Regions from separate parts of the Streptomyces sp. NBC_00659 genome, predicted to be linked through region 2. Evidence: riboswitches for the same ligand, from Rfam matches in the RefSeq annotation. Region 2 holds a riboswitch; each other region holds the start of a gene.
What was found. Region 2 has a riboswitch for S-adenosylmethionine ahead of thrC (threonine synthase). Riboswitches for the same ligand answer to the same signal wherever they lie in the genome.
Positions count from the first base shown of each region.

Region 1 (7,156 bases), 1.6 Mb from region 2:
ACGCTGCTTCTCCTGGACCTTCTTGAGCGACTCGACCTGCTGGGCGCTCAGCTGGTCCATGGCCGAGGCCTTGTCCAGGAAGTCGTCCGGGTCGGAGGAGAGGAAGAGCGCTACGGAGGGGTCGATGCCACCGGTGCGGTACTGCGCGCTGGCCATCGAACCGAGGCCCTCGCGCAGTTCGTTGAGCTCTTCCTGGCCGCGGGCGACGTTGTCCTGGAGAGCGCCGATCTGCTTCTGCAGCTTCTGCTGCTTCTCCTTGGCGCCGTCGAGCTTCTCAGTGGCCTGCTCGGCCTCTTCGTAGAGCTTGTCGACCTTGGTCTTGACCTCGTCCTTGTTGGGCTTCTCGGACGGCGCCGCGTTGGCGGCATTCGCGCTGAGGACAACAGCGGCAGCGGCGGCGGTGGTGAGCACGGTCACACGGGCGCGGCTCGGCTGCTTGGGTCGACGGTGGGACGCCACGAAGGCGAGCTCCTTCTTCCTCCAGCCGCCTGCCGAAAACGCCGACGGGCGGTACCCCTCCACCGTCACTCCTCATGAGTGATCACCCTAGTTGGAGGTTCAGGCCATGACCCTAGTGACCTACTTGTGATCAGTTCAAATCCAAACCTGAAAATTCTTTGTCACGGAGCGCATTCTTTGCCATCAACTCACCAGCAGTGATGTCCGCTTGACACTACGTCGCGTGAACATCCGGCGAATTGGGGCATCAGGCCCAGACGTTACGCATGGTGCGTACGCGACTCACGCGACTTAGGGCACCGATCGCCGCGCGCGTGAAACCCGGGCCCCGGAGAGCGAGATGAGGCTCCGGAGCATGCGCGGAAGAGCCCGCGGAACATGACGAACAGGAGGAAACGCACGGAAGGATCTATGCCGGAGGAAAAGCGCGAAACGGGTGGGCGAGGGGATCGCGAAAGGAACCCGAGGGGATCGCAAGGGGATCGTGACGTGAGGGGATCGCGAGGAGAGGGCGTGCGACGGGGACGTGCCCGCGGGAGTCGCTCAGCCGCGCGAGAAGCGCTTGAGGAGCACCACGGACGCCACCGGCCGGGCGCCCGCCTTGGCGATCCCGTCCGCCACCTCGCGGTCGGTCGAGACCACGATGACCGGCCGGCCGGGCGGCTCGGCCCGAACGAGCTGACGGATCAGCTCGTCGGCCGTGACGCCGGGCTTGGAGAACAGCACCCGCACCCCGCGCGGAGGCGCGAGCAGCACCGGCGCGGCCAGTTCGGCCCCGTCGAAGACACAGGTGACCTCGGCGCCGGTCTGCGCGGCCAGTTGCGAGAGCTGTCCGAGCAGCCGCAGCCGCTGCTTCTCCAGCGGCATCTGGGGATAGCCGGTCTTGGTGACGTTGTAGCCGTCGACGACCAGATGCGCCTGGGGCAGCGCGAGCAACTGGTCCAGGATCGCCGGGTCGTTCTCGGACAGAGCGCGGGCGGCGATGTCCTTCGGGGTCATCCGTCCCGGCTCGACCGCCTCGACCGTCTCCGCGGGCCGCACCGAGACGGGAGGCAACGCCAGTTCCCGGCGCAGCCCCTGGGCCGCCTCCAGCACGGTGTCGAGCAGCAGCCGCACCCGCATGTCCTCGACGCTGCGCCCCTCCCGGGCCGCCTTGCGGGTGGCCTCCAGGGCCGCCTCGGCCTCCGAGAGACGCGCCTTGAGCCGCCGCGTCTCGCTCTCGGCCGCGGACACCTGGGTCTGGCTCTCCGCCTTCGCCCCGTCCGTCTCGGCCTGGAGCTTGCGCAGGGCCGCCTCACCGCGCTTGACGTCACTGAGGGCCCCGCGCAGCTTGCGGTGAAGCGATTCCGCTTCCTTGCGGGCCGCTTCCAGTTCCGCGCGCAGCCGTTCGGTCTCGGCACGCGTCTGCCCGCGGGCCTCCGCGAGTTCCGCGCGCAGCCGGTCCAGTTCGGCGCGGCTCTCCTCGCCGGCGCGCTCGGCGTCCGCGCGCAGGGCCTCCTCGCCCGCGGCGGTCACCAGCTTCACCCAGCCGACGGGACGCACGACATAGGCCGCGGCCGCCACGTCCAGCGGATCCGCGGCCGGGGGCGGCGCGCCCGAGTCGAGGGCGCCGGCAAGCTCCGGCTGGGCCTCTCTGAGCTTCTCGGCGATGCGCTGTCTGAACAGCGGGTCCGTCTCCAGCGCCGAGGCCATCGCGTTGCCGGCGAACTTGGCACGGCGATTCGGGGCGAACCGGGCGTACTGCCGCAACTGTGTGGGCAGTTCGGACACCGTCAGCCCGCCGAAGCCGTCCGAGACGATCTGTACGACGCGTCGGCGCACGCCGTCCGGCAGCGGACGGTCGAGCACCTCGGCGGTGCCGTCGTCCGGCTCCCCACCCGTGGTCTCCACCATCCGTTCACCCCAATATCCGTGCGGGGCCCGCTCCCTCAGGAGCCGGCGCCCGGCCTGTCCACGAGTTCGACCTGATCCACCGCGTTGCACCAACGGCACCGCACCGACTCGATGGTCTCACTGACCACCTCGCGCTCCTCGACCTTGGGCTCACCGGCCAGGTCCAGGTGCACATACTCGACGACCTTCGACGAACGGGTCACGTCGAAACGCGTGAGGTTGCCGCAGAGGGCACAGCGCCACCGGGTCTTGGCGTCGGGCAGGGGAACTGTCATAGGGCAGCCGCTTTCCTTCTCGTGTCCGTCCGGCGCCGGTTTCCCGGTGCTATGGCTCGTAACCCTACGGCCTGGCGGGTACTCGACGCTCGGCCGTCCGCGGCGGCGAGGCGGTCCGTGTGCATCGGTGCGGTTACGTCATGCTCTGCACCATGATCGGCAATTGGATTGCGACGGTCGGCAGGGCGCTGCGGGGCCGGCCGGCGCCGGTGACGTACGCGCTGATCGTCCTGTGCTGTCTGATCTTCGTGATCGGTCCCGCCTCGGGTCTGGATCCCGCGTACGGCACCGGGGACGAGCTGCTGGTCGCGCAGCGGGCCTATTTCCGCCGCTGGGGCGTGGTGCCGACGGCCCTGTTCGGCGGGGCACCCGGCGAGGCGCTCACCCCCGCGACCGCCCTGTTCATCCACGGAAGCTGGCTCCATCTCCTGGGCAACATGCTCTTCTTCTACGTCTTCGGGCTCATGACCGAGGAGCGCATGGGCCATCTGGAGTTCGCCCTCTTCTACCTGGGCTGCGGCTATCTGGCCCTGCTCGGCTACGCCGCCGCCAACGCGACCTCGCAGCAGTCCCTGGTCGGCGCTTCCGGGGCGATCTCCGCGGTGCTCGGCGCGTTCCTGTACCTGTTCCCCAGGGCCCGGGTGACCAGTCTCTTCCCGTTCCTGTTCTTCCTGCCGCTGCGGTTCCCCGCCTGGGTGGTGCTGCCGTTCTGGTTCACGCTCCAGTGGCTGGCGGCCGGCCGCAGCTCCCCGGGCCCCGGAGTCGCCTATCTGGCCCACCTCGTGGGCTTCTCCCTGGGTTTCGTCTACGCGTGGGCGCGGTTCCGGCCCCGAAGGCCGCTCGCGCCCGTTCGGGGGGTGCTGCCGGGGCCCCCGGTGGAGCGGCCGGGCCAGGTGGACCGCGAGTAGGGTGAGATCCCCAGCAGCGGCCCCCTAGGGAGAGAACCAGCCGTGATCACCGCGATCGTCCTCATCAAGACCAGCGTGGACCGGATCCCCGAGATCGCCGAGTCGATCGCGTCCCTGGAGAGCGTCAGCGAGGTCTTCTCCGTCACGGGTACCTACGACCTGATCGCCATGGTCCGGGTCCAGGCCCACGACGACCTGGCCGACGTCATCCCCGGCAAGATCAGCAAGATCCCGGGCGTCGAGGCGACGGACACGCACGTGGCGTTCCGTACGTACTCCCAGCACGACCTGGAGGCGGCGTTCGCGATCGGTCTCGACTCCTGACCGACGCGGCACCGCCTCCGGGCGAAGCCGCCGCGGGCGTCAGACCGCGGGGACGCAGCGGCCGTCCTCGGTGCGGTACTGCCAGCGCGCGCCGTCCCTGACGAGCTCGCGCACCGCGCGGACGAAGCGCTCGACGTGCTCGTCGGGGGTACCGGCGCCGAAGCTGACGCGGATGGCGTTGAGGGACTTCTCCCCGGGCGCCGCCTCGGGGGCTCCGCACTCCCCCTGGGTCTCCGGGGCACTGCCGAGCAGCGTGCGGACGAGCGGGTGGGCGCAGAAGAGGCCGTCGCGGACGCCGATGCCGTACTCGGCGGAGAGCGCGGCCGCGAAGTGCGAGCTGTTCCAGCCCTCGACGACGAAGGAGATGACGCCGACCCGCGGGGCGTCGTCACCGAAGAGGGAGAGGACCCGGACCTCGGGGACCTCGGCGAGGCCCGCGCGGACGGTGCGGATCAGGTGCCGCTCACGGGCGAGAAGGCTGTCGAAGCCCTCCTCGGTGAGCGCCTTGCAGGCCGAGGCGATCGCGTAGGCCCCGATGACGTTCGGCGAGCCGGCCTCGTGCCGGGCGGCGCTGTCGTGCCACTCCACGTCCACGCCGCCGTCCGCGCGCCGGGTGACCTTGCGGCTGGCGCCGCCGCCCGCGAGGTACGGGTCGGCCTCGCGCAGCCAGTCGGAGCGGCCCGCGAGGACACCGGAGCCGAACGGCGCGTACAGCTTGTGCCCGGAGAACGCGACCCAGTCGACGTCGAGGTCCTGGACCGACACCGGGTGGTGCGGGGCGAGCTGCGCGGCGTCGAGGACGATGCGGGCGCCGTGGGCGTGCGCGGCGGCGGCCAGCTCCCGCACCGGCCACAGCTCCCCGGTGACGTTCGAGGCGCCGGTGACGCAGACCAGGGCCGGTCCGTAGGGGTCACGGGCGGCGAGGGCGTGCTCCAGGGTGTCGACGGCCTCGCCCGGGGTGCGCGGGGCATTCAGGTACGTCACCCGGGCGTCGCGCCAGGGCAGCAGCGAGGCGTGGTGCTCGGTCTCGAAGACGAAGACCTGGCAGTCGGCCGGGAGCGCGGCGGCGAGCAGGTTGAGCGAGTCGGTGGTGGAGCGGGTGAAGACCACCTGGTCACCGGCGCGGCAGTCGAGGAACTCCTCGACGGTCCTGCGGGCGTTCTCGAAGAGGTCGGTGGAGAGCTGCGAGAGGTAGCCGGCGCCCCGGTGGACGCTGCCGTAGTAGGGCGCGTACGCGGCCACGTCGTCCCACACCCGCTGGAGGGCGGGCGCGCTGGCGGCGTAGTCGAGGGCCGCGTAGGTCACCTCGCCGCCGGTGACGAGCGGGACGGTCACATCCCGGCCCAGAACGGCCAGAGGGGCACAAACGGACTGGTCGGCGGCAACGGTGGAGACAGACATGGCGAGCTCCTGTGAGAGGCAGGCGGGATCACCGCGCGAGCCGGCCGCCCGGAGGCAGGGCTGGGCTCGGCGCGGGAAAAGGTGAAAAGGGTGTGCGGAGGCGGGGCTCTACGCCCTATCGCATTCGCTTGCTCACAGAAGGCTCCCTCGAACGACCAGGACCCCTGGTTGCATCCGCCCGACGGGCGGGAGGGGTCCGCGCTTGCCGTAGGCCTCGCTGCCTACGACCTGGTCTTCACCCGGGGCACCCCGCCACGGACGGAGGGTTGCCGGACAGTCGGCCGGGGCCTGATGACTGTCACTCATGACCTGATACAGCATCTTGCCAGAGGATCTTCCACGCGCAAGGCGCAGTCCGGATTCTGGACTGCGCCTCGCTCCGTGTCACCGGTGGATCAGGCGTTGCTGGCGGCCACCCAGCGCTCCAGGGTGCGCTTCGCGGAGCCGGAGTCGATCGACTCGGCCGCTTTCGCCATTCCGGCGCGGAGCTGGTCCGCGAGCGGCGCGCCGGTCGGCGACAGGGCCACCAGGGCGGCCGCCGAGTTCAGCAGGACCGCGTCCCGTACGGGCCCCTGCTCGCCGTCCAGGACGCGCCGGGCGACCTCGGCGTTGTACGAGGCGTCGGCGCCGCGCAGGGCCTCCACCGGGACGATGTCGAGCCCGACGTCGCGGGGGTCGAAGCGCTCCTCGGTGACCTTGCCGTCGCGGACCACCCAGACGTGGGAGCCCGCGGTGGTGGTCAGCTCGTCGAGGCCGTCGTCGCCGCGGAAGACGAGCGAGGAGTTGCCGCGCTCGGCGAACACGCCCGCCACGATCGGCGCCATCCGGGGATCGGCGACGCCGACCGCCTGGGCCTTCACGCGCGCCGGGTTGGTCAACGGACCGAGCACGTTGAAGGTGGTCCGGATGCCCAACTGACCGCGGGCCGCCGCCACATGACGCAGCGCCGGGTGGAACTTGACCGCGAAGCAGAAGGTGATCCCGGCCTCCTCGGCCACCTGGGCGACCCGGCTCACCGGCAGTTGGAGATTGACGCCGAGCTTCTCCAGGACGTCCGACGCCCCGGACGCGGAGGACGCGGCCCGGTTGCCGTGCTTGACGACCTTGGCGCCGGTGCCGGCCACCACGATCGAGGACATCGTGGAGATGTTGACGGTCTTCGCGCCGTCGCCGCCCGTTCCGACGATGTCGACGGTGTGTCCGGGCACCTCGATGACATTGGCGTGCTCGTACATCGCCCGGACGAGTCCGGTGATCTCCTGGACGGTCTCGCCCTTGGCCCGCAGGGCCACCACGAACCCGGCGATCTGCGCGTCGGTCGCCTCGCCGCGCATGATGCGGTCCATCGCCCAGGCCGTGTCGTCCGCGCTCTGGTCGCGGCCTTCGAGCAGGCCGTTCAGTACCGCGGGCCAGGAACGGCCCGCCGCGGTGTCGCCTCCAGCGGGGTTCACAGCGCTCATGGTCGCTCCTGGGTTCGTGGGTCACGCGGTCGCGGGTGACACGGGTCGTGGGTGACGCGGGGTGGATCGCCCCGCAGCACCGGGTGAGTCCACCCTATCCAGCCCGGGGGACGGCAAAGAGCCCCGTCCATGTCATGGACGGGGCTCCAGCCGTGGCGAACAGCCGGGGATCAGTGGTGGCCGTGGCCGCTCGTGATCTCCTTGTACTCCTCGACGGTGGGCTTGGGGATCTGGCCTTCCTCCCCGTAGAAGCCCTCGCTCATCTTGGCGCGCAGCTTCTGCGCGCCCGAGACCTTGCGCTCGACACCGTTCTCGTCGACCGTCGGGCCGATCTCGGCCGGCTTGTACTGCTCGTGCGCGGTGAGCGTGTGCAGCGCGTCCTGGCTGAGCGGCTCGTGGACCTCGATGAACTCACCGTGCGGCAGGCGCTTGATGA
Region 1 is NZ_CP109031.1:2,917,571-2,924,726, forward strand. It holds gene OG410_RS12710 (C40 family peptidase) at 1-459, opposite strand, end outside; gene OG410_RS12715 (NYN domain-containing protein) at 1,003-2,352, opposite strand; gene OG410_RS12720 (hypothetical protein) at 2,388-2,627, opposite strand; gene OG410_RS12725 (rhomboid family intramembrane serine protease) at 2,780-3,535, shown strand; gene OG410_RS12730 (Lrp/AsnC family transcriptional regulator) at 3,578-3,859, shown strand; gene OG410_RS12735 (aminotransferase class V-fold PLP-dependent enzyme) at 3,899-5,260, opposite strand; SAM riboswitch class IV at 5,454-5,570, opposite strand; gene trpD (anthranilate phosphoribosyltransferase) at 5,656-6,720, opposite strand; gene qcrB (cytochrome bc1 complex cytochrome b subunit) at 6,891-7,156, opposite strand, start outside.
Region 1: linked by a shared signal. The riboswitch ahead of OG410_RS12735 (aminotransferase class V-fold PLP-dependent enzyme) and the one ahead of thrC (threonine synthase) in region 2 are both predicted to bind S-adenosylmethionine.

Region 2 (7,156 bases):
ATGGTCCTGGAGCTGCGTCCGCCCGGGATGGACAAGGGGGTCGCTCTCATGGGGTACGTCCGGGAGATCGGTGCGGAGGCTGTTCTGTACGCGGGTGACGACCTGGGGGACCTGCCCGCCTTCGCCGCCGTCGACAAGCTCCGCTCCGACGGGATCCCCGGCCTTCTGGTGTGCAGCGGCAGCTCCGAGGTCGCCGAACTCGCCGACCGTGCGGACCTGGTGGTCGACGGGCCCGCCGGAGTCGTCCGCCTGCTCGCGTCCCTCGCGGCCGAACTCGCCTGACCGGCCGGTCGTCGCCCGAGCGGGCCGGGGCGGCGGAAGGCTGGTTTCGCCCCCTCCGCCCCTACCCGTCCCGTACCTGGGGCTCCGCCCCAGACCCCGCTCCTCAAACGCCGGAGGGGCTGAAACGTTCCCCGGCCGGGGCTGAAACTCCCGCTGCTCAGGCCTCCAGTTCGCGGAGTTGGTCCAGGAACCACTGGGCCGGGGGGAGGGCGGTGGCTGCGGCGGCCAGGCGCTTGGTGCGTTCTGCTCGTTCGCCCGGCTGCATGACGAGGGCCTCGTGCAGCGCCCGCGCCGTACCGGTCACGTCGTACGGGTTCACGGAGATCGCGTCCTCGCCCAGTTCCTCGTACGCCCCGGCCTCCCGTGACAGGACCAGCGCGCAGCCCTCGTCGGAGACGACCGGGATCTCCTTGGCGACGAGGTTCATGCCGTCCCTGATGGGGTTGACGAGGGCGACGTCGGCCAGCCGGTAGGCGGCGAGCGAGCGCGCGAAGTCGTCCTTCACGTGCAGCACCACCGGGGTCCAACCGGGCGTTCCGTACTGGGAGTTGATCTCGTCGGCGACGCGCTGCACCTCGGCCGTGTAGTCCCGGTACACCGCGAGGTCCTGCCGCGAGGGGTAGGCGAACGCCACGTGGACGACCCGCTCGCGCCACTCGGGGTGGTCGTCGAGAAGCTGCCGGTACGCCAGCAGCCCCCGCACGATGTTCTTGGACAGCTCGGTCCGGTCGACGCGCACGATCGTCCTGCGGCCGGCGCCGATCTCCTCGCGCAGCGCGGCCATCCGTTCGCCGACGTCCGCCCGGTGCGAGCGCTCGCGCAGGAACTCGGCGTCGGCGCCGAGGCCGTGCACACCGACGAGGGTCCGACCGGGCGGGGTGCCGTCGAGGTGCTCGATCTCCGGCCGGTCCTCCGGGGACGTGGCGACCCGGTAGCGGTCCGGGGCGGCCGTCTCCACGCAGCGCGTGAAGGCCGTCGCCCACCGCCGGGTCAGGAACGCCACGCGGTCCGCGCCGAGCATGCCGTCCAGCAGTTCCGCGCGGATGTCGTCGGGGAGCATCCGGAAGTAGTCCTCGGGCGCCCACGGGGTGTGGGAGAAGTGGCCGATGCGCAGGTCGGGGCGCAGTTCGCGGAGCATCCCGGGCACCAGGCACAGGTGGTAGTCCTGGACCAGCACGGCCGCGCCCTCGGCCGCCTCCTCGGCCAGTGCCTCGGCGAAGGCCCGGTTGTAGGTCCGGTACGACTCCCACCGGCGCCGGAACTCCGCGTCGAAGACCGGCTCCAGCGGGGTCTGGTAGAGCAGGTGGTGGACGAACCACAGCACGGAGTTGGCGATGCCGTTGTACGCGTCGGCGTGGACCCCGGCGTCGATGGCCAGCATCCGTACGCCGTCCTCGCCGACCCCGCGCCGGACCGCCTCCCGGTCGCCGTCGCCGAGGGCCGAGCACACCCACAGGGCGCCCGCGTCCGGCCCGATCGCCGAGAGTCCCGAGACGAGGCCGCCGCCGCCGCGCTTGGCGTGCAGCGAGTCGTCCTCCCGTACCTCGTAGGTGACCGGGCCGCGGTTGGAGGCGACCAGAATCCTGTGGGCACCATGCGTTGAAGCCATGCCTCGAAACCTAGCCCCGTGTCGAAACGCTCAAACGCGCCCCTTCGGCCGTATGTGATCGCGGCCGTCAGGGCCGGTCTACGCGGCCCTGCGCCGCTGGTACTCGGAGATTTCGCTCATCGGCGGCCTTTCCTCGGTGTCCACCGAGTACGTGCGCGGCTGGAAACCGTCCCGGCCACGTTCGAACTGGGTGAGGGCGGGGCGGATCAGGTGACCGCGGGCCAGCCGGAGCTGGGCGGTGCGGTAGATCGCGGCGGCCATGCGGCCGAGTGCCTGGCCGTCCTGGTGGCGGTGCTTGCGCACCCCGACGTCGACCTGGGCGAGGGCGTCCAGGCCCACCAGGTGCAGGGCGTCGACCAGCATGCCCAGTTCGATGCCGTAGCCGACGGGGAAGGGGAGCTGTTCGAGCAGCGAGCGGCGGGCCGCGTACTCGCCGCCGAGCGGCTGGACGAAGCCCGCGAGCTGCGGCCAGTGCATGTTCAGCAGGGGGCGGGCCATCAGCTCCGTGACCCGGCCGCCCTGTCCCGAGGCGCCGCCCAGCGGCCGGTCGTACATGGCCTTGACCAGGTCGACGCCGGGATCGGTGAGCAGCGGGCCCACGATCCCGGAGACGAAGTCGGACGAGAACTCCTTGAGGTCCGCGTCGATGAAACAGACGATGTCCCCGCTCGTGACGAGGAGCGACCGCCACAGCACCTCGCCCTTGCCGGGCACGGCCGGGATCCGCGGGAGGATGTCGTCGCGGTGCACGACTCTCGCGCCCGCGGCGGCGGCGACCGCGGAGGTGCGGTCGGTCGAGCCGGAGTCGACGACGACGATCTCGTCGACGAGGGGCACCTGCTGCATCAGGTCGTGGCGGATGATCGCGACGATCTCGCCTACCGTCTCCTCCTCGTTGAGCGCGGGCAGCACGACACTGACCGTCGATCCCGTGATGCGTTTCGCGGCCATGATCTTGTGGAGCGGGCGGTCGGTCACGGACCAGGAGCGTGTGCTCAGCCAGCTTTCGACGTCTTTCAGCACGGTCTGCGGCTCCTCACTGTCTGATCACACGCTCTCATCGGCGTGCCCGCTGCGGCCAGCGGCAGATCGATTGCCGTCGTCTCGCGGTTCGGACGACTATCTCAACTGTCCTGGCCTTCGGTTACAGTCTTGAACAACGCGGATGACCATCGCATGTCCTGGATCGTCGGTACGTATCGCGTTCAACGGTTCAACAATCAAATACCGCTCATCCAGAGGGGCAGAGGGATACGGCCCGATGAAGCCCCGGCAACCCTCCAGCCGGTCTCGTACCGATCGATGTCGATCGCGTCGCGAGGCTCCCGGCTCGGGAAGGTGCCAAATCCGTCTCACGGCGAAGTGCGTCGTGAGGAAGATGAGGAAAGGGCCTCGCCTCCATGGCTGCGCAGACAGTTGCAAGTACCACGAACTCCGCCGAAGCGGTGGACCTCGGCCCGGCCGCGGCGCTCTCCTGCCGCGAATGCGGGCACCGCGTCCCGCTCGGCCCGGTCTTCGCCTGCGAGGAGTGTTTCGGCCCGCTGGAGATCGCCTACGACTTCTCGGCCTACGAGACCGAAGAACTCCGCAAGCGCATCGAAGCGGGACCCGCGAACATCTGGCGCTACGCGCCGCTGCTGCCCGTCCCCGCGGACGTGGCGGACAAGCCCAACATCAACCCCGGCTGGACCAAGCTCGTGCAGGCCGACAACCTGGCCCGTGAGCTCGGTGTCGACGCCGGAAAGCTCTTCGTCAAGGACGACTCCGGCAACCCGACGCACTCCTTCAAGGACCGCGTCGTCGCCCAGGCCATCGAAGCGGCCCGCGCCTTCGGCTTCACCACCCTCTCCTGCTCCTCCACCGGCAACCTCGCCGGTGCCGTCGGCGCCGCGGCCGCCCGCGCCGGCTTCCGTTCCTGCGTGTTCATCCCGCACGACCTGGAGCAGGGCAAGGTCGTCATGGCCGCGGTCTACGGCGGCGAGCTCGTCGGCATCGAGGGCAACTACGACGACGTGAACCGCTTCTGCTCCGAGCTGATCGGCGACCCGGCCGGCGAGGGCTGGGGCTTCGTCAACGTCAACCTGCGGCCCTACTACGCCGAGGGCTCCAAGACCCTGGCGTACGAGATCTGCGAGCAGCTCGGCTGGAAGCTCCCCGACCAGCTCGTCGTGCCGATCGCCTCCGGATCCCAGCTCACGAAGATCGACAAGGGCCTCCAGGAGCTGATCAAGCTCGGGCTCGTCGAGGACAGGCCCTACAAGATCTTCGGAGCCCAGGCCGAGGGCTGCTCCCCGGTGTCCGTCGCCTACAAGGCCGGCCACGACGTCGTACGGCCGCAGAAGCCGGACACCATCGCCAAGTCGCTCGCCATCGGCAACCCGGCGGACGGGCCGTACGTGCTCGACATCGCGCGGCGCACCGGCGGTGCGGTGGAGGACGTGAACGACGAGCAGATCGTCGACGCGATCAAGCTGCTCGCGCGCACCGAGGGCATCTTCGCCGAGACGGCGGGCGGTGTGACCGTCGGCGTCACCCGCAAGCTGATCGAGAACGGTCTCCTCGACCCGACCCTCACCACGGTCGTGCTGAACACCGGCGACGGCCTCAAGACTCTGGACGCGGTGGCCTCGGACACCGGGCTGACCGCGACCATCCGCCCGAACCTCGACTCCTTCCGAGAGGCTGGCCTCGCATCATGAGCGTCAACGTCCGCATCCCCACCATCCTGCGCACCTACACCGGTGGCGCCGCCGAGGTGACGGCCGAGGGCACGACCCTCGCCGAGGTCATCAGCGACCTGGAGAAGAACCACACGGGCATCGCCGCGCGCGTCCTGGACGACCAGGGCAAGCTGCGCCGCTTCGTCAACGTGTACGTCAACGACGACGACGTGCGCTTCGAGCAGGGCCTGGAGACGGCGACTCCGGACGGTGTCGGCGTTTCGATCATTCCGGCCGTCGCCGGAGGCTGATCGTTACCCTCGGTAATGCCCAACACGGCGCGTTCACAGAATTGCCCCCTCCGTGAGACAAACGGAGGGGGCAATTCTGTTGGGTTGAACGCGCTAGAGTTGGGGAAGCCGCTCCAATTTGGATGTTGGTTTCATGCCGGACGCATATGAGTGAGCGTTCGCGGGCCGATAAGAAGTAGCCAAAATGGCTCGCCTTTTTGGGCATTTTATGGCATTTGCGGGGCCCGACTTGCCCCGAATCCTTGCACATTCTCCGCATATCATTGATCGGCCATGCCCAGAATTCTCGTCCGATTGACCTGTTGCAGAGGGCAGTTGGACAGATACATTCAGCCGCGGTCGACGCGTTCCGGCGCACACCCCCAACCGTTGGGGGGTGAGGTCTGACCCGGATCCGCGAAGTGTGGATCTGTGCAAGGGCCAGTAATAGGGGAGTTAGGCATGGCTCAGGGCACCGTCAAGTGGTTCAACGCGGAGAAGGGGTACGGCTTCATCGCGGTCGACGGTGGTGCGGACGTCTTCGTGCACTACAGCGCGATTCAGATGGACGGCTACCGCACCCTTGAAGAGGGTCAGCGAGTGGAGTTCGAAATCTCGCAGGGCCAGAAGGGTCCGCAGGCGGACATGGTCAAACTCGCCGTCTGATCGGGCGCGAACGACCACCGACGCAACTCACATACGAGGGGCCCGCATCCCACCGGGATGCGGGCCCCTCGTACGTCCCCGGCCGCCTCCGGCCGTCCTCCGCCGGCCCTCCGCCTGCTCCTGCGCGCGCCCGCGCGCCCGCGAGTGCCCCCGTGTGGAGGCCGCTCGCGGGGGCGACCTCCGGGGCGCGTGCGGAGGTCGCCCGTCGGCCCTGTTTTCGTGAGAGGCGCTTGCACTCGCAGGGGTCGAGTGCTAATCATTGGCGTTAGCACTCTCCCAGTGAGAGTGACAGAACTTGGATCGGGTCAGCGAGGCCCGCAGGCCTGTGGGGCAAGGAACCACAAGGCTTGCAGGCCGTCCGTCGCGGGCGCGGGCACGATCCGGAGCAATCCACCCCGTCCGGGAGGACCACTTCACATGGCCAAGATCATCGCGTTCAACGAGGAGGCACGGCGCGGTCTCGAGCGCGGGATGAACCAGCTCGCTGACGCCGTCAAGGTCACCCTCGGCCCCAAGGGCCGTAACGTCGTCCTCGAGAAGAAGTGGGGCGCCCCCACGATCACCAACGATGGTGTTTCCATCGCCAAGGAGATCGAGCTCGAGGACCCGTACGAGAAGATCGGCGCCGAGCTGGTCAAGGAAGTCGCCAAGAAGACGGACGACGTCGCCGGCGACGGTACGACCACGGCGACCGTGCTGGCCCAGGCGCTCGTGCGCGAGGGTCTGCGCAACGTCGCCGCCGGCGCCAACCCGATGGCCCTCAAGCGCGGTATCGAGAAGGCCGTCGAGGCCGTCTCCGGTGCCCTGCTGGAGCAGGCGAAGGATGTCGAGACCAAGGAGCAGATCGCTTCGACGGCCTCCATCTCCGCCGCCGACACCCAGATCGGCGAGCTCATCGCCGAGGCGATGGACAAGGTCGGCAAGGAAGGCGTCATCACCGTCGAGGAGTCCCAGACCTTCGGTCTGGAGCTGGAGCTCACCGAGGGTATGCGCTTCGACAAGGGCTACATCTCGGCGTACTTCGCCACCGACATGGAGCGTATGGAGGCCGTCCTCGACGACCCGTACATCCTGATCGCGAACTCCAAGATCGCGAACGTGAAGGACCTGCTCCCGCTCCTGGAGAAGGTCATGCAGGGCGGCAAGCCGCTGCTGATCATCGCCGAGGACGTCGAGGGCGAGGCCCTGTCGACCCTGGTCGTCAACAAGATCCGTGGCACCTTCAAGTCCGTCGCCGTCAAGGCTCCGGGCTTCGGTGACCGCCGCAAGGCCATGCTCGGCGACATCGCCATCCTCACGGGCGGCGAGGTCATCTCCGAGGAGGTCGGCCTCAAGCTGGAGAACGCGGGTCTGGACCTGCTGGGCCGTGCCCGCAAGGTCGTCATCACCAAGGACGAGACCACGATCGTCGACGGGTCCGGCTCCGCCGACCAGGTCGCCGGCCGTGTGAACCAGATCCGTGCCGAGATCGAGAACTCGGACTCGGACTACGACCGCGAGAAGCTCCAGGAGCGTCTGGCGAAGCTGGCCGGCGGCGTGGCCGTCATCAAGGCCGGTGCCGCCACCGAGGTCGAGCTCAAGGAGCGCAAGCACCGCATCGAGGACGCCGTTCGCAACGCGAAGGCGGCCGTCGAGGAGGGCATCGTCGC
Region 2 is NZ_CP109031.1:4,528,034-4,535,189, reverse strand. It holds gene otsB (trehalose-phosphatase) at 1-282, shown strand, start outside; gene OG410_RS19570 (alpha,alpha-trehalose-phosphate synthase (UDP-forming)) at 440-1,891, opposite strand; gene OG410_RS19565 (glucosyl-3-phosphoglycerate synthase) at 1,970-2,914, opposite strand; SAM riboswitch class I at 3,120-3,276, shown strand; gene thrC (threonine synthase) at 3,292-4,590, shown strand; gene OG410_RS19555 (MoaD/ThiS family protein) at 4,587-4,862, shown strand; gene OG410_RS19550 (cold-shock protein) at 5,304-5,507, shown strand; gene groL (chaperonin GroEL) at 5,925-7,156, shown strand, end outside.

Region 3 (7,156 bases), 3.8 Mb from region 2:
CACACCGTCCAGCACCCGTTGGGCTCCGTACCACTTGTGCACATCGTGCACCTCGACCGCGGCCGGCTCGACCTGGAGCGCTCCGGCGCTCTCGGCGGTCGCCGCGGCGTCCGCCGCCGGGGCGGAGGAGGTCGACGCCGCTTCCGTCGCGTCGGCGGCCTGGGCCGTCCGAGTCCTCACTGTCGTCAGATGGGTCTCGCCGCTCATATCGCCGTCTCCCTCCGGAACCGGGCCCGCACGTCACGCAGAGCGTTCCGCGCCTTCTGCAACGGGGTCGGCGGCAGGGTGCGCAGCGCGCCCCGCGAGTAGTACCGCTCGACGTAGAACTGGATGACGGACACGACGCTGGTGAGGATCAGATACCAGGCGGTGGCCACGAGGAGCAGCGGCACGATGTCGCCGGGGTAGGTGCTGCCCATGCTCTGCACCGAGCCGAACAGGTCCAGCAGGGACACGTAGAAGACCAGCGAGGTGCCCTTGATCAGGCCGATCAGCTGGTTCACGTAGTTGGGGGTGATGGAGCGCAGTGCCTGCGGGAAGACGATCTTCGCGAACTGGTACCGCTTCGGCAGTCCCAGGGCGGAGGCCGCCTCGTGCTGGCCCTGGTCGACGGAGAGAACGCCGCCGCGTACCACTTCGGAGGCGTACGCCGCTTCGTTCAGGCTCAGTCCTACGACGGCGACGGCCATGTCGGTGGCCAGGCGGGACTCGTCGAAGGTGAAGAAGGCCGGCCCGAACGGAACGCCCACGCTCAACGTCTGGTACAGCGCGCTGAAGTTGTAGAGGAACAGCAGGACCACGATCAGCGGCACCGACCGGAACAGCCAGGTGTAGACCCAGCTCACCGCGCGCAGCACCGGGCTCCGGGAGAGCCTGGCCAGAGCCAGCACGATACCGCCGAGAAGGCCCAGCACGGCGCTGTAGAGGGCCACTTCGAGGGTGATGAGCAGGCCGTCGAGAATGGTGGGGCGGAAGAACCAGTACTGGAACCGATCCCACTGGTAGAAGGGGTTGGTCACCAGGCCGTGGGCGATCTGGGCGGCCAGCACGAGCACGACGGCCGTGATGATCCAGCGGCCGGGACGCCGGAGCGGAAGGACCCGCTGGGCCGCCAGAGGCTTGGGCGCGGCGGGGAAGTCGGTACGGGGGATCGCCTCGGCGGGCGTCGCTGTTCCCAAGGACACAGCGCTGCCGGGAGGTTGACTCATGGAGAGCTCCAGCGGATTCGGACACCCCGGACCACGGAGCGGCAGCGCCAAGCCGAGCGGGACGGCTCAGTACGCGGCGAGGCGCGGGCACACGTGGAACGGGGGCTGGACGGGAAAGGACACACCGCGACAGCGGTGGTCGTCGAAGACTCGAAGAGCCGTCAGCCCCTGGTCGTCAAAGACCCGAAGAGGCGGTCAGCCCCGGCTGAGGGAGCGACACATGCCCGTACAGAGGGCGCTGTTGACGCGCAGCAGGTCCACGGAGCGGTCGGCGCACAGCACATCGCTGCCGAGGCGCCGCCATGCGGCCGTCCCGTCAGCTGTGTGCATCGCCGTCACCATTTCTACTCCGGCCGAAAAGGCATCCTGTGGTGGGCCGCAGGTTAGGCCCGCCCCGAAAACAATGTCAATGCGGGTGACCACCAGGTGAGACCGCGCGTGCGGCCTCCTTGACGGCACAACAGGGCGCACCGAGACTGGCATGGACGGTCACGATTGTCAGCGCCCACGGTGCGGGTCAGCCCGCTCCGTCGGTCATCGGCCCCGGCCCGCTGACAGGCAACCCTTCCACCGCGACGGGGTGCCCCGGGTGACGACCGGGTCCCGCCGGTGCGGCGGGGCAAGCGTGGTCTCGCGTCTCGCGAGCCCCGGAGTCGGGACCGGTGGGAATGCCAAGGAACGGCTTGACGAGGCGCCTGCACATCGATCTGTTGCGTGTCTCCAGCGCTTACTGATCCGCTGCCGGTCCGTGCGATCCGGACCGGTGCGACCAGCGCAGTCAATCCGCATTCGGCCGCCGGTGCCCACAAAGCGGCGGTGGCTTCCTTCTTCCCCCAGGGAGAGTCATGCCCGAGACAGCTTCGCGCACGTCCAGCACTGCCGACGCACGCCCCTGTGAGCAGATTTCGTTCCCCTCGGCCCTTCGCCTCCAGCCGGCGGCGACACCGTCCGTCCTCCCCCACCGCGTCGACAGCCGCATCGGTGTCGGTCTCGCCGGCGGCTTCTACCCGGCTCCACACCGCTACGAGCTGTATCTGTCGCGGAGTTGTCCGTTCTCGCTGCGTATCGCCATCACCCTCGAACTGCTCGGCCTGCGGGACTCGGTCGCCACCACGCTTCTGGCGGACCCCGCGCGGACACCCGACGCCTTCGCCTCACTGCGCCGCGCCTACGAGGCCACCGAGTATCACTTCGACGGACCGCTCACCGCTCCCGCCCTGTGCGACCGGTGGAGCGGACGCATCGTCAGCAACCACCCGCCCGCCATCCTCCGCGATCTGGCCGGACTGTTCTCCGGTCACACCACGACGAGCCCCTCCGCGCTCTGCCCTCCGTCCCTCGCCGCCGACATCGAAGCCCTCCGCGATCTGCTCGACCGCGATGTCACCCCGTCCGCCCCGGCCTCGGAGCTCGCGGCCGCTCTGGATCTGCTGGACTGTCAACTCGCCGCGAGTTCCTACGTGTTGGGCGACTCCCTCACGGCGGCGGACGTGGACGTATGGACGGCTCTCACCGGGCTGGGCCCCTGCGACGCCCTCCGCTCGCGTCCCCGGCTCCTGGACTACGTGCGCCGACTCGGCGATCACCCCGCCTTCCGGCACGGGTGTGACGCGGTGCCCCTGTCGGCGGACGTCTGACGCTCCCGCCGGTACCGGGCCTGCCGGGCAGGCGGACGGTGCCTCGCGCGGACGGCGAACGCCGGGCCGGAAACACCGGCCCGGCGGCCGCGCGGATCACTCGCGCGGAACCAGCAGAATGCTCACGCCCTTCAGGGTGGAGGCCCAGTGCCGGCCCTGTTCCAGGACCTCGCGCCCCGGTCCCATAATCTGCTCCTGGAGGAGCAGCGCCGACTCGCGGAGTTCCTCCCACGGCTCCGGTACCTCGAAGGCACGCCGGGACCGCTCCACGGAGCCGATCAGGGCCCGGCAGGCCGCCTCGACGTCCGCGACGTTCTGGCCGGCCGATCCGACACCCTCGAGCGACCAGGTCATCCATAGGCGGCCCATGGCATCACTCTGTCGCATCCCCGGATACGACGCATGCCCGATGCCACCGCTCTCCGCCGCGGCTCTCCTCCCAGGCCGCCAGAAGCCGGACCAAGCCCTGCGTCCACGTGAAGCCGACGACGCCGGGCAACGCCTAGGGCAGACCCTGGCGACGGATCCACGACGGGCTCCGCAACCCGATCGGCCTACGCCTCGCCGGAACACGCGGCCGACCGGCGCGTAGGCAATCCCGGCGAAAGTCGTCTCCTCAGGGCGTGTCCCGTACCGCGCCGCGGCGTGTCCGCACTTCGATGTGGATTCCAGGGCCTCGCGAGCCGAGCGCCGGCAAGCCGCGGACCGGGCCGCCCCTCCCCCGTGCCCGCTTCCCGGCCGGCCCGGCGCACCCGTCACCCCACAGGACCCGGTCCAGGCAGGCACCATCATGGAACCCGCACCTCCCGTTCCCCGGCCGCTGTCACACCGGCCGTCCCCGGCGTCAGGTCCACTCGCGCCCGGCGGCTCCACCGGTCCCCCGCGGCTGGGCTGGCTGGACGCCCTGCGCGGGCTCGCCGCGCTCCTCGTGGCGATCGACCATTCGTCGTACGCCTTCATGGCGGGGTTCCGTGAGCAGCTGCTGCCCCAGCTGAACATCGGCCGGTACGGCGTCATGGTGTTCTTCCTGGTGAGCGGCTACGTCGTCCCCGCCTCGCTCGAGCGCCGCGGCTGTGTGAGGACCTTCTGGATCGGGCGGGCCTTTCGCGTCTACCCGCTGTGGGCCGCCGTGGTGGGCTCGGTCCTCGCGCTGGATCTGCTGGGCGTCGCGCATCTGGGCGCTCGCTTCGACGGGCGGAATCCCGTCACGGTGGCCGTCGCGCACGTCACCCTGCTCCAGGAACTGCTGGGGACACCGAGTGTCGTCCTCGTCCTGTGGACGCTGTCGTACGAGCTGGCGTTCTACCTGCTGGTCGTCGCCCTGTTCACGGTCCGGCTGCACCGGCGCTCGGCGACGGTCGCGGTGGCTCTGGGAGCGCTGGCCGCCGTGAGCGCGACGGCGGCGTTCGTGCCGCAGGCGTCGGCGCTCTCCTCCGCGATCGGTACCGGCCCGCTCGTCGCGCTCACCACGACGGCGCTGGCGTTCGCCGTCCTCTGCGGGAGTTCCACGATGTCCGCGCTGCGTGTGCCGGGGGCCGTGGCGGGAGGCGTCCTCGCGCTGGTCCTGGTCCCCTTCAACGGCACCGTTCCCCTCTGGGAAGGCCTGGTGATCCTGGCCGTGATATTCCTCGGTACCGCCGTCCGGCGGGCGGAAAGCGGGGAGATCACCTGGCCGTGCGCGGCCCGCGCCGCCGCCGTCGTGCTGATCTGCGCCGTGGGCTGTGCGTACGAGCACGGCGCGGCGGCCCACTTCGCACGGCGCGGCTGGATCACCGCGTTCCTGCTGGCCGTACTCACCTTCGGCGTGGCCCTCGCGCTGCGCCGCCGGAGATTTCCGCGCGCGCTGACCTGGCTGGGGACGGTCAGCTACTCGGTGTACCTGGTGCATCCGGCCCTGCTGGCGGTGAGCGACAGTGTGCTCGGCCGGCACCGCCGCGACAGTCCCGTACTCGAAGCGGCGTTCCTCGCCGTGCTGCTGCCGTTGGCAGCGCTGACCCATCACCTCGTCGAGGTGCCGGGTCAGGCCCTGGGCCGGAAACGGATCCGCCGCATGCGGTCGACGTGACCCCGTCCACGCGCGGCCCGCAGGAGAGATCTCCGGGGAACGGGCGGCAACCTTTTCGCTTCCGGCGGCCACTGATCGACACATCACCGGCTCGATCCTCCGAACGGAATGCGCATGAAGGAAACGAGGCAGGCCGCGCGACGGCGTGCACGTCGGCGGACGCTGTGGGCGCTCACTCCGGTCGCTCTGGTCGCGGCCGGTGCCCTGGTCTGTCTGACCGTGGCGTTCCGGCCCGGCCACCGGGCCGACACGGGACACCCGGCGGCCTCGACCGCCGCCGGTTCCCTGGGGACCGCGGCTCCCGGCCGGGAGTCCTCGGCCGGATCGGCGTCCCCCACCGTGACCCGGCCGCCCGGCTCGGCAGTCTCCCCGACCGAGACGGCCCGCCCCTCCACGGCGTCGGCGCGGCCCTCGGCCCCGGACGCCTCCCGGACCACGGCGACGACGGCCTCGTTGGCGGGACGGATCCGCCCGGGGGTCGGATACCGGGGAGTGGCGACCACGTACGACGCCGGAACCGGCGACGGCGCCTGCTCCTACGGTCCGAGCGGCGATCTCATGACGGCGGCGATGAACCACACGGACTACGAGACGTCCAAGGCGTGCGGGGCCTACGTACTGGTGCGCGCGGCCGGCGGCGCGACCGTCACGGTCCGGATCACCAACGAATGCCCGACGGGCTGCGCCCCCGGGCAGCTCGACCTCAGCGCACAGGCGTTCGCCCGGCTCGCGAACCCCGCGGCCGGCCGGATCCCTATCACGTGGAAGCTGCTGAGCCCCGGCGATTCCGGCACGGTCGCGCTCCGCTACAAGACCGGGTCCAGCCGCTATTGGTGCGCGGTCCAGGTGATCGGCCACCGGAATCCGGTGGCCCGGCTGGAACTGCGAGCCGACGGCGGATGGCGGCGGCTGCCTCGCACCGACTACAACTACTTCCTCGCCGAGGACGGCGGCGGGTGCGGGGTCACGATCAGGATCACCGACATCTACGGTGAACGCCTGACCGTCGACGGCATCGCGGTGCGCCCCGGCTCCGCGCAGACGACCCGGCTCCAGTTCGCCCGGCACTGAGGAGTGCGCCCCGTCGCACGCAGGGGCACATCCGAGGTGAAGACGTCCTCGCCGGGACTGCCTACTCCGCGCCCCTGCCGCAGCGCACACCCGCGGCAGGCGGCCGGGGCGGGGAGGGAACGGTGACGGAGCCACCGCCCGCGGCCACCGCCGACGCCGGCTCGACGGAGGCCGGCATGCGGAGCAGCAGCAGGGCCGCGTCGTCGTGCAGCCGGCCGCCCACATGGGCCTGGAGCTCGGCGTCGAGCGCGGCGAGCGTGGAGGCCGGCTCGTCGGACACGTTCCGTGCCAGCCCTTCCGCGAGCGCGTAGAACTCCCGGCCGTGATCGCGGGCCTCGGTGACGCCGTCGGTGTACAGCAGCAGCTGATCGCCGTCGGCGAGCGGCAGCACCTGGAGGCTCGGGGTCTCCCCCGTCAGGGCCCGCAGCCCGAGCGGCGGTGCGGGATTGACGGGGTCGACCGACGCGACGCTCCCGGACGCGCGGACATGCAGCGGAGGCGCGTGTCCGCAGTTGACGACCTCCAGCCGGCCCGGTTCCGGGTACCCGGCGACCACAGCGGTCACGAAGTCGTCGTAGTCCAGGTTGCGCGCCAGACTCCGCTCGATCCGGGCGACGACGGTGAGGAGATCGGGCTCGTCGTAGGCCGCCTCACGGAAGACACCGAGCACGAGCGCGGCCATGCCCACGGCCGGCAGCCCCTTGCCCCGGACATCGCCGATGATCATGCGCACCCCGTACGGCGTGGGCACCAGCGCGTAGAGATCCCCACCGATCCGGGCCTCGGCCGCGGCGGCGCTGTAGCGGACGGCCACCTGGAACGGTCCGACACTCGACGGTATGGGCGCGAGCAGAGCGTGCTGGGCGGCCTCCGCGACGGAGCGGACGGCCGCGAGGACCCGCTCCCGGCGCCAGCGCAGCGCGCTGGCCAGGGCGCTCGCCAGCGTGACGGCCGCCAGGGCGGACAGGACGGCCATGAGCTCGGCACCCGGAACGCCGTCCCGGATGCCGAGCACCGCGCTCAGCGCCGCGGCCAGCAGACCGACGCACAGAACTCCGAACGGCCGGCTGGTGGTGGCGGCCAGCGCGGGTCCCGCGGCCAGCAGCGGCAGCCAGATCATCCCCGCTCCCCCGGCCAGGTCGACGAGCACGATGGCACCGACGACCAGTAAAGGG
Region 3 is NZ_CP109031.1:767,363-774,518, forward strand. It holds gene OG410_RS03135 (amino acid ABC transporter ATP-binding protein) at 1-207, opposite strand, end outside; gene OG410_RS03140 (amino acid ABC transporter permease) at 204-1,208, opposite strand; gene OG410_RS03145 (hypothetical protein) at 1,404-1,538, opposite strand; SAM riboswitch class IV at 1,696-1,840, shown strand; gene OG410_RS42505 (putative leader peptide) at 1,877-1,942, shown strand; gene OG410_RS03150 (glutathione S-transferase C-terminal domain-containing protein) at 2,054-2,845, shown strand; gene OG410_RS03155 (hypothetical protein) at 2,942-3,199, opposite strand; gene OG410_RS03160 (acyltransferase family protein) at 3,636-4,910, shown strand; gene OG410_RS03165 (expansin EXLX1 family cellulose-binding protein) at 5,025-5,981, shown strand; gene OG410_RS03170 (PP2C family protein-serine/threonine phosphatase) at 6,043-7,156, opposite strand, start outside.
Region 3: linked by a shared signal. The riboswitch ahead of OG410_RS42505 (putative leader peptide) and the one ahead of thrC (threonine synthase) in region 2 are both predicted to bind S-adenosylmethionine.

Region 4 (7,156 bases), 4.0 Mb from region 2:
CAGAACGGCGAGCGCCTCGACGGCGGCCGAGCGCCGGTTCGCCAGTCCGTGGATGCGCAGCACCTCCGCGACCTGTTCGCCGATCCGCTTGACCGGGTTGAGCGACACGGTCGGGTCCTGCGGCACCAGCCCGATCCGTGCCCCCCGTACGGTGCGCAGTTCCGCCTCCGACAGCGTGGCCAGGTCGTGCCGGCCGAAGCGCACCGAGCCCGCGTCGATGACGCCGTTGTCCGGGAGGAGGCGGGTGATCGCGTGCGCGGTCGTGCTCTTGCCGGAGCCGGACTCACCGACCACCGCGGTCACCTGTCCCGGCCATACGTCGAGATCCACGCCCCGGACGGCCGCCACGCCGCCACCGCCGCGGGTGCGGTACGAGACGGACAGGCCGCGGATCTCCAGCAGTGGTGTGGTCATGTCCTCACCGTTCTCGGCTTCGTCGGTCATCGCTGCCGGGACCATTCGCCGTCCAGCGCCCTCGCGACGCGGTTGGTGGCCAGTACGGTCGCGGCGATCGCCAGTCCGGGCAGCGCGGTCAGCCACCAGGCGTTGGCCAGGTAGTTGCGGCCCTCGGAGATCAACGTGCCCCACTCCGGGGCCGGCGGGGGAGCGCCGTACCCGAGGAAGCTCAGCGCCGACACGGCCAGGATGGAGGCGCCGAAGTCGAGCGTGGCCAGGACGATCACCGGGCCCGCGGCGTTGGGCAGCACATGCCGGCCCAGCACCGAGTACCAGCGGGCCCCGCAGGAGCGCGACGCCTCGACGAACACCGCCTGACGCACCCGGAGCACCTCGGCGCGGGCGACCCGGGCGAAGGAGGCGACACTGGCGATGCCGACCGCGACGGCCACCTTCACCGTCCCGTATCCCAGCGCGGTCACCAGGGCCAGCGACAGGAACAGCGCGGGGATGGCGAGCAGGACGTCGACGAAGCGCATCAGCACGTCGTCCACCCAGCGGCCGACGAACCCGGCGACCACGCCGAGCAGGCCGCCCACCACGAACGCCACGAGCACCGCGATCAGTGTGGCCTTCAGGGACAGCTGTGCGCCGTGCACCACCCGGGAGAACACATCGCGCCCCAGCTCGTCCGTGCCGAACCAGTGCGCGCCGCTCGGGCCCCGGAAGTTCTGCGCCGGTACCCCTGTCAGCGGATCGCGAGAAGTGAACAGCTGCGGCCGGAACGAGGCCAGCACCACCAGCACGAGGACGCCGATCGACAGCAGCAGACCGGGGCGGCGCAGCAGGAACCGCAGCACCCGCCGTACGCGGACGCGGCGCCCTGGTGCGGGATCCTGCGGTGGTCCCACCGGCCGAACGAGACCGAGCGCGGCCTCGGCGGGGTCGTCGACAAGACTCTGGCTCATGCGATGCGTGCCCTTCTCTCCGAGGCCACCACGATTCGGGGGTCGAGCAGCGGATAGACCAGGTCGACGACGAGGTTCGTCGTCACGAAGATCAGTGCGCCGAACGCCACCACCCCCTGGACCACCGGGATGTCCTGGGCCGTGACGGCCGCCGCGGTCACGCGGCCCAGGCCGTCACGGGAGAACACCGTCTCGACGACGACCGAACCGGCGATCAGCTGCCCCACCAGCAGTCCGGCGACCGTCAGCGCCGGCAGGGACGCGTTGCGCAGCGCGTGCCGCAGATGGACCCGCCAGCGGCCCGCGCCTTTCGCGCGGGCGGTTTCCACATACGGCTGGTCGAGCGCGGTGAGCAGACTCTTGGCCAGCACCTGCGCGATCAGAGCGCCGGTCGGGACCGCGAGGGTCAGCGCCGGCAGCACCAGCCCCTTCAGCCCGTCGTTGCCGAACGCGGGGAACCAGCGCAGCCGGAAGGAGAACGCCTCGACCAGCAGGAGCCCCACCCAGAACGTCGGGACGGACACTCCCAGCGGCGGCAGCGACAGCAGCAGCTGCCGCAGCCAGCGCCGTGTGGTGTACGTGGCCGTCACCGCCAGCCCGCCGCCGAGGACCACCGCGAACAGCAGTGCCGAAGCCGTCAGTTGGAGGGTCTGGGGCAGCGCGTCGGCCAGTGTCGAGGCGACCGGGCGGCCGGTGGCGACCGAGTTGCCGAAGTCCCCGCGCACCGCGCGGCCGAGGTACTCGGCGTACTGCGTGAGCACCGGCTTGTCGAAGCCGTACTCGTGCCGCAGGGCGGCGATCTGCCGGGGATCGACCTGCCCCGAGTCCATTCCGGCACCGGCCATCGCGGTGACCGGGTCGCCCGGCAGGTAGTCCAGCACCAGGAACGACACGGTGTACGCCGCCCACAGCACCCCGACCGCCTGCGCGAGCCGTTTGAGTACATAGCCGCGCACGGGTCAGCCGATCCAGGTGTCGTGCAACTGGATCCGGCTGGAGGCGTCGAAGGCGAGGCTGTGCACCTTCGTGGACAGGCCCAGCTGGGTCTGCAGTTCCACCACCGGCACGTTGTAGGCGTCGCGCACGATCGACCGCTGTGCCTGGGTCACGAGTTTGCTGCGCCCTTCCGGGTCGGTGGTCGCGGCCTGCGCGGACAGGGTCCTGTCCAGGCCGCTCGCCGGCACGCGGTAGAAGTTGGCCAGCTTCGTGGAGAAGGAGCTGCGCAGGATGTCGGGGTCGGCGCGGGTGATGTTCCCCCATGTCGCGTCGAATTCGCCCGACTGCTGTGTCGGTGTCAGCTGGGTGAGCTGGAGCTGCTTGAGGGTCACCTGAACCCCCACAGCCTTCAGTTGCTGCTGTATCAACTCCAACGCGGGTTGGTTCGTGGCCGCGTTGGGAACCCAGTCGATGGTCAGGTTCAGCTTCTTGCCGTCCTTGGTGCGCGTGCCGTCGCCGCCCGCCTTCCAACCGGCTTCGTCCAGCAGGGACTTCGCCTTGGCCGCGTCGAAGGCGAGATCCGGGGCGAGGTTGGTGTAGTCGGGCGTGGTGTGTGCGAGGACGCTGGTCGCTGCCCGGGTGCCGGTGGGGAAGACGGTGTCGGCGATCTGCTTGCGGTCGACGGCGGCCAGGATCGCCCGGCGGACCCTGGCGTCCTTCAGGAGGGGCCGCGCGTTGTTGAAGCCGAGCCCGAAGACGATGCCGGGGTTGGCCCGCCTCTGGAGGGTGACCTGGCCGCCCTTGAGCGCCGCCTCGTCGGCCCGGCCCACACTGCCGATCGCGTCCACCTGGCCGGAGCGGAGACTGCCGGCGCGCACGCCCGCTTCCGGCACGACCTTGAACACGAGCTTGTCCAGGTACGCCTCGCCCTTCTTGTTCCACCGTGAGGAGCCCCAGGCGTAGCCGCGGCGCTTGGCCAGGGTGACCGACTGGTTCTGTACGTACTGCTTGAGTACGAAGGGTCCGGATCCGATGACCCCGTCGCTGCACTTCTGCTGCGGTGACCTCTTCGCGCTCGCCGACGACTCGATCCCCAGGGAATGTGTCGAAGTCGCCTGCAGGAACTGGGCGTTGGGCTGTTCGAAGGTGACCTTGACGGTGAGCGGGTCGACCACCGTGGTGCTCTTGACGCCGCTCAGGTAGCCCTCGGCCAGGGTTCCCAGGACACCGAGATGGGGCACCGCGTCGAAGTTGTCCTTGACCACCTGGGCGGTCAGCGGGGACCCGTCGCTGAAGGTGACACCCGAGCGCAGGTGGAAGGTGAAGGCGGTCGCGTCGGCACTGATGTCCCAGCTCTTCGCCAGCCACGGCACGATCTTGCCGGTCCTGGGGTCCTGGTCCGTCAGGGAGTCCACGACCTGGCGCACCGAGTAGATGGTGTCGTTGCTGCCGACCTGCTGGGGATCCACACAGCCGGCGTCCGATCCCACGGCGAAGGTCAGGGTTCCGCCGGAACGCGGCTTGCCGTCACCGGCGCCGGAGCCGCCGGTGCCCGACCCGCAGGCGGTCAGCAGCACGCTGGTGGTGAGAAGGGCGGTGAGCGCCGCCCATCGGGGAGATCTGAAGTCCGGAAGTGCTCTCACGGAGGGTTCTCCTCATGGTGTCGCCAGGCACGGGACACCGCGCGGGGCACGGCCACGCACAGGGGTGCGGGCCCGGTCGGCGCGGTGCCGTGACGGGGGGAATGCCCTGCGGACAGGGGCCAGGCGGAAGGTGGATCCGAAGGATCAGGAGGAAGCGGGACCCGGGCGGGGACACATACCCCGATCGCTGGTCACGGACGGGGACCCTCGGCGGGCAGGCCCGTCAGCGCTCCGCTGCGGAAAGGGCCGTCAGGCCTGACAGAAGCAGCTGGTCGAGCGCTTCAGATCGATGTGGCGTCGGCGCGCCAGCCGGGAGAACACCATGGCGACGGAGAAGGAGGCACGAGGGTCACCACTGTGTCGCATAACGGTCCTCCCCCCATCTCCGGCCCCGGTCATGGGGCCACGCGCTTGCGCGGATCGTCGCTGATCCCGCCGGGCTTTCACCTGGAGCACCCCACCGCGCGGGAGGGTTGCCGGTCAGCAAGCCAGGGCTTGACGCTGACACTCGATGCCGTTCGTGATCGTACGGAGCGGTTCTGACGTACGTCAATGGCGGCACCGGACTCCGCCGGAGAGCACGGGCCGACCGCCGTCATGTCGGGGACACGGGGTCGGCCGCGGTCGTGTCGGGGACACGGGCCGGCCGCCGTCACGGCGGGGGAGAGCCGGCGTTCAGGAATTGACACCTTCGCGCCGGCCCGCCGGTCAGGTGCGGGACCGGCGAGTCGCGGCCGCCACGCCAACCGACTTGCCTGGACGCCTGGTTCACCGGCACGGATGCCCCGTTGACGCCCTCCGCCCCGTGTGCTTTCATCCCGCCATGCCGATGTCGGAGCCACTGACCCGCCGCCGCGCCGTGGACCTCGTCCGCGTCGCCGCCACGCTGTGTCGGACGACCGGCTGATCACGCGCTTCCGCGAACTTCCGCTCCGGACAAGCCGGTCGAGCATGCAACGACCGCCCGCGCGTATGCCCGCGCCGACTTGTGCCGAGCCTCTCGTTCTTCTCGCCCCGTTATGACGAGGACCCGCCATGCCTTCGCCCGCCCCCGCCGGCCGCCGCTACGAAACCGAGTACGACCGCCGCAGGCTGCGCCAGTGGCTCGCTGGTGAGGCCAGAGCCGAGGGGGTCACCCGCCGTCGGCTGCTCACCCTGCTCACCGCTGCCGCCGCCGGAACCGCACTCGGCACCCCGGGGCCCGCCCACGCCGCCGACACACCGATCGTCAAGCCGCTGCCCGCCGAGTGGTTCATCGCGCGTGGCACCAACGCCGAGACCCGATGGGAGGCGCTGCGCGGAACCGGCCACCACACCCCCAACGACCTGTTCTTCGTGCGCAACCACACCGCCACACCCGTCCTGAACGCCGACGACTGGCGGCTGCGGCTGTGGGGGAGCGGGTTGCGCGGCAACCACGGCGAGGACCGTCCGGTGGAGTTCGGTTACGACGATCTGCGCGCACTGCCGGCCGTCACCCGGACAGCGTTCGTGGAATGCGCCGGGAACGGCCGCTCCTACTACACGACGCAACAGGGGGAGACGGTCACCGGCACCGCGTGGACCCTGGGAGCGATCGGCGTCGCACGCTGGCGCGGAGTGCGGCTGGGCGACGTGCTGCGCAGGGCAGGGCTGTCCCCGCGCGCCGTGGACGTGCAGCCGCGCGGTCTGGACGCCGAGTACGTCAGCGGCGGCGAGAGCCTGGGGCGGGTACGACGTCCGCTGCCGCTGGCCAAGGCCCTGGACGACGTCCTGCTCGCGTACGAGATGAACGGCGAGTCGCTTCCGTACGACCACGGCTATCCGGTGCGGGTGTTGGTGCCCTCCTGGGTGGGGATCGCGTCGATCAAGTGGGTCGGCGACATCGAGGTGTCCGCACAGCCGCTCTACTCGCCCTGGAACACCACCTTCTACCGGCTGTTCGGCCCCGCCTATCCCGAGGGCGGGAGTGCTCCGCTGACCCGGCAGGCCACGAAGAGCGCCTTCGAGCTGGCGAGCGGGGCCACGTTCACGGCCGGAAGCAGGCACGTCCTGCACGGGCGGTCATGGTCGGGGGCGGGAGGCGTCGCCAAGGTCGACGTCAGTACGGACGGCGGTGCCAACTGGCGGCCCGCGCGGCTGCACGACCGGCCCCGGGCCGGCACCTGGACCCGGTGGTCCCTCGATTGGCGGCCCGACACACCCGGCGCCACCCAGCTGCTGGCGCGCGCCACGGACACAGCCGACCGGACCCAGCCGGACACCGCCGTACCGAACACACAGGGATACCTGTTCGGCGCGGTGGTACGGCATCCGGTCAGCGTGGTGTGACAGACGGCGGTCCCGGACGGAGCCGGTGGCGCCGAAGGCCAGGGCGAGAGCGTCCCCGCTCTACCGCCCCCACCGCCCACGCCCCGCACCGTCAGGTGACCCGGCGGACAGGAACGTCGGCACCCCGCCGTCCTGTCACCCCGACCCGTGGGGCAGCACGGGCAGTGCGGCCAGACGGCGGTGCAGATAGCCGCCGCCCCAGGCCAGCTCGTTGAGCGGCACCGCCGGCTCCAGCCGTTGCCAGCGGCCGAGGATGACGGTCAGGGCCACCGTGAGCTCCAGGCGGGCCAGCGCCGATCCGGGACAGTAGTGCGGGCCCAGACCGAACGTCAGATGACGGCCGGCGGTGCTGCGGTCCGGGTCCAGCGTGCCGGGGTCGGCATGGCAGCGCGGGTCGTGGTTGGCCGCCGCCACGGAGAGCAGGACTCCGCTGCCCGCCGGAATGACCGTGTCCCCGAACCGGACGTCCTCCAGCGCCACCCTCTTGGTGCTGAAAGGGCCCGGGGTGTCCCAGCGCAGCAACTCGTCCACCGCGCGCGGAATCCGCGACGGCTCCTCCCGCAGGGAGTCCTGTACGTCGTGGTGGCCCAGCAGCGCCACCACGCTCATGCCGATCGCCTGCACCGTGCTGTCGAAGCCGGCCAGCAGCAGCATCGCCAGGAGGGAGGCGACCTCGTCCTCGGTCGCGCCGCCCTGCTGGCGCCAGGCCGCGAGGACGCGCGAGACGACGTCGTCACCCGGAGCGGCCGCGCGGCGGGCCATCTCGCCGCGGACGAACGCGTCGATATGAGCCACGCTCTCCTCGACGGTGCGAGCGGAGCAGCCCGTCTTGTCCGCGAGGAGCGCCACCGGTGCGTACAGCGCGGCCCGCTCCTCCTCACGCACCTCGAACACCTCGCACAG
Region 4 is NZ_CP109031.1:491,002-498,157, reverse strand. It holds gene OG410_RS01980 (ABC transporter ATP-binding protein) at 1-444, opposite strand, end outside; gene OG410_RS01975 (ABC transporter permease) at 441-1,364, opposite strand; gene OG410_RS01970 (ABC transporter permease) at 1,361-2,320, opposite strand; gene OG410_RS01965 (ABC transporter substrate-binding protein) at 2,324-3,943, opposite strand; SAM riboswitch class IV at 4,346-4,459, opposite strand; gene OG410_RS01960 (sulfite oxidase) at 4,979-6,253, shown strand; gene OG410_RS01955 (cytochrome P450) at 6,389-7,156, opposite strand, start outside.
Region 4: linked by a shared signal. The riboswitch ahead of OG410_RS01965 (ABC transporter substrate-binding protein) and the one ahead of thrC (threonine synthase) in region 2 are both predicted to bind S-adenosylmethionine.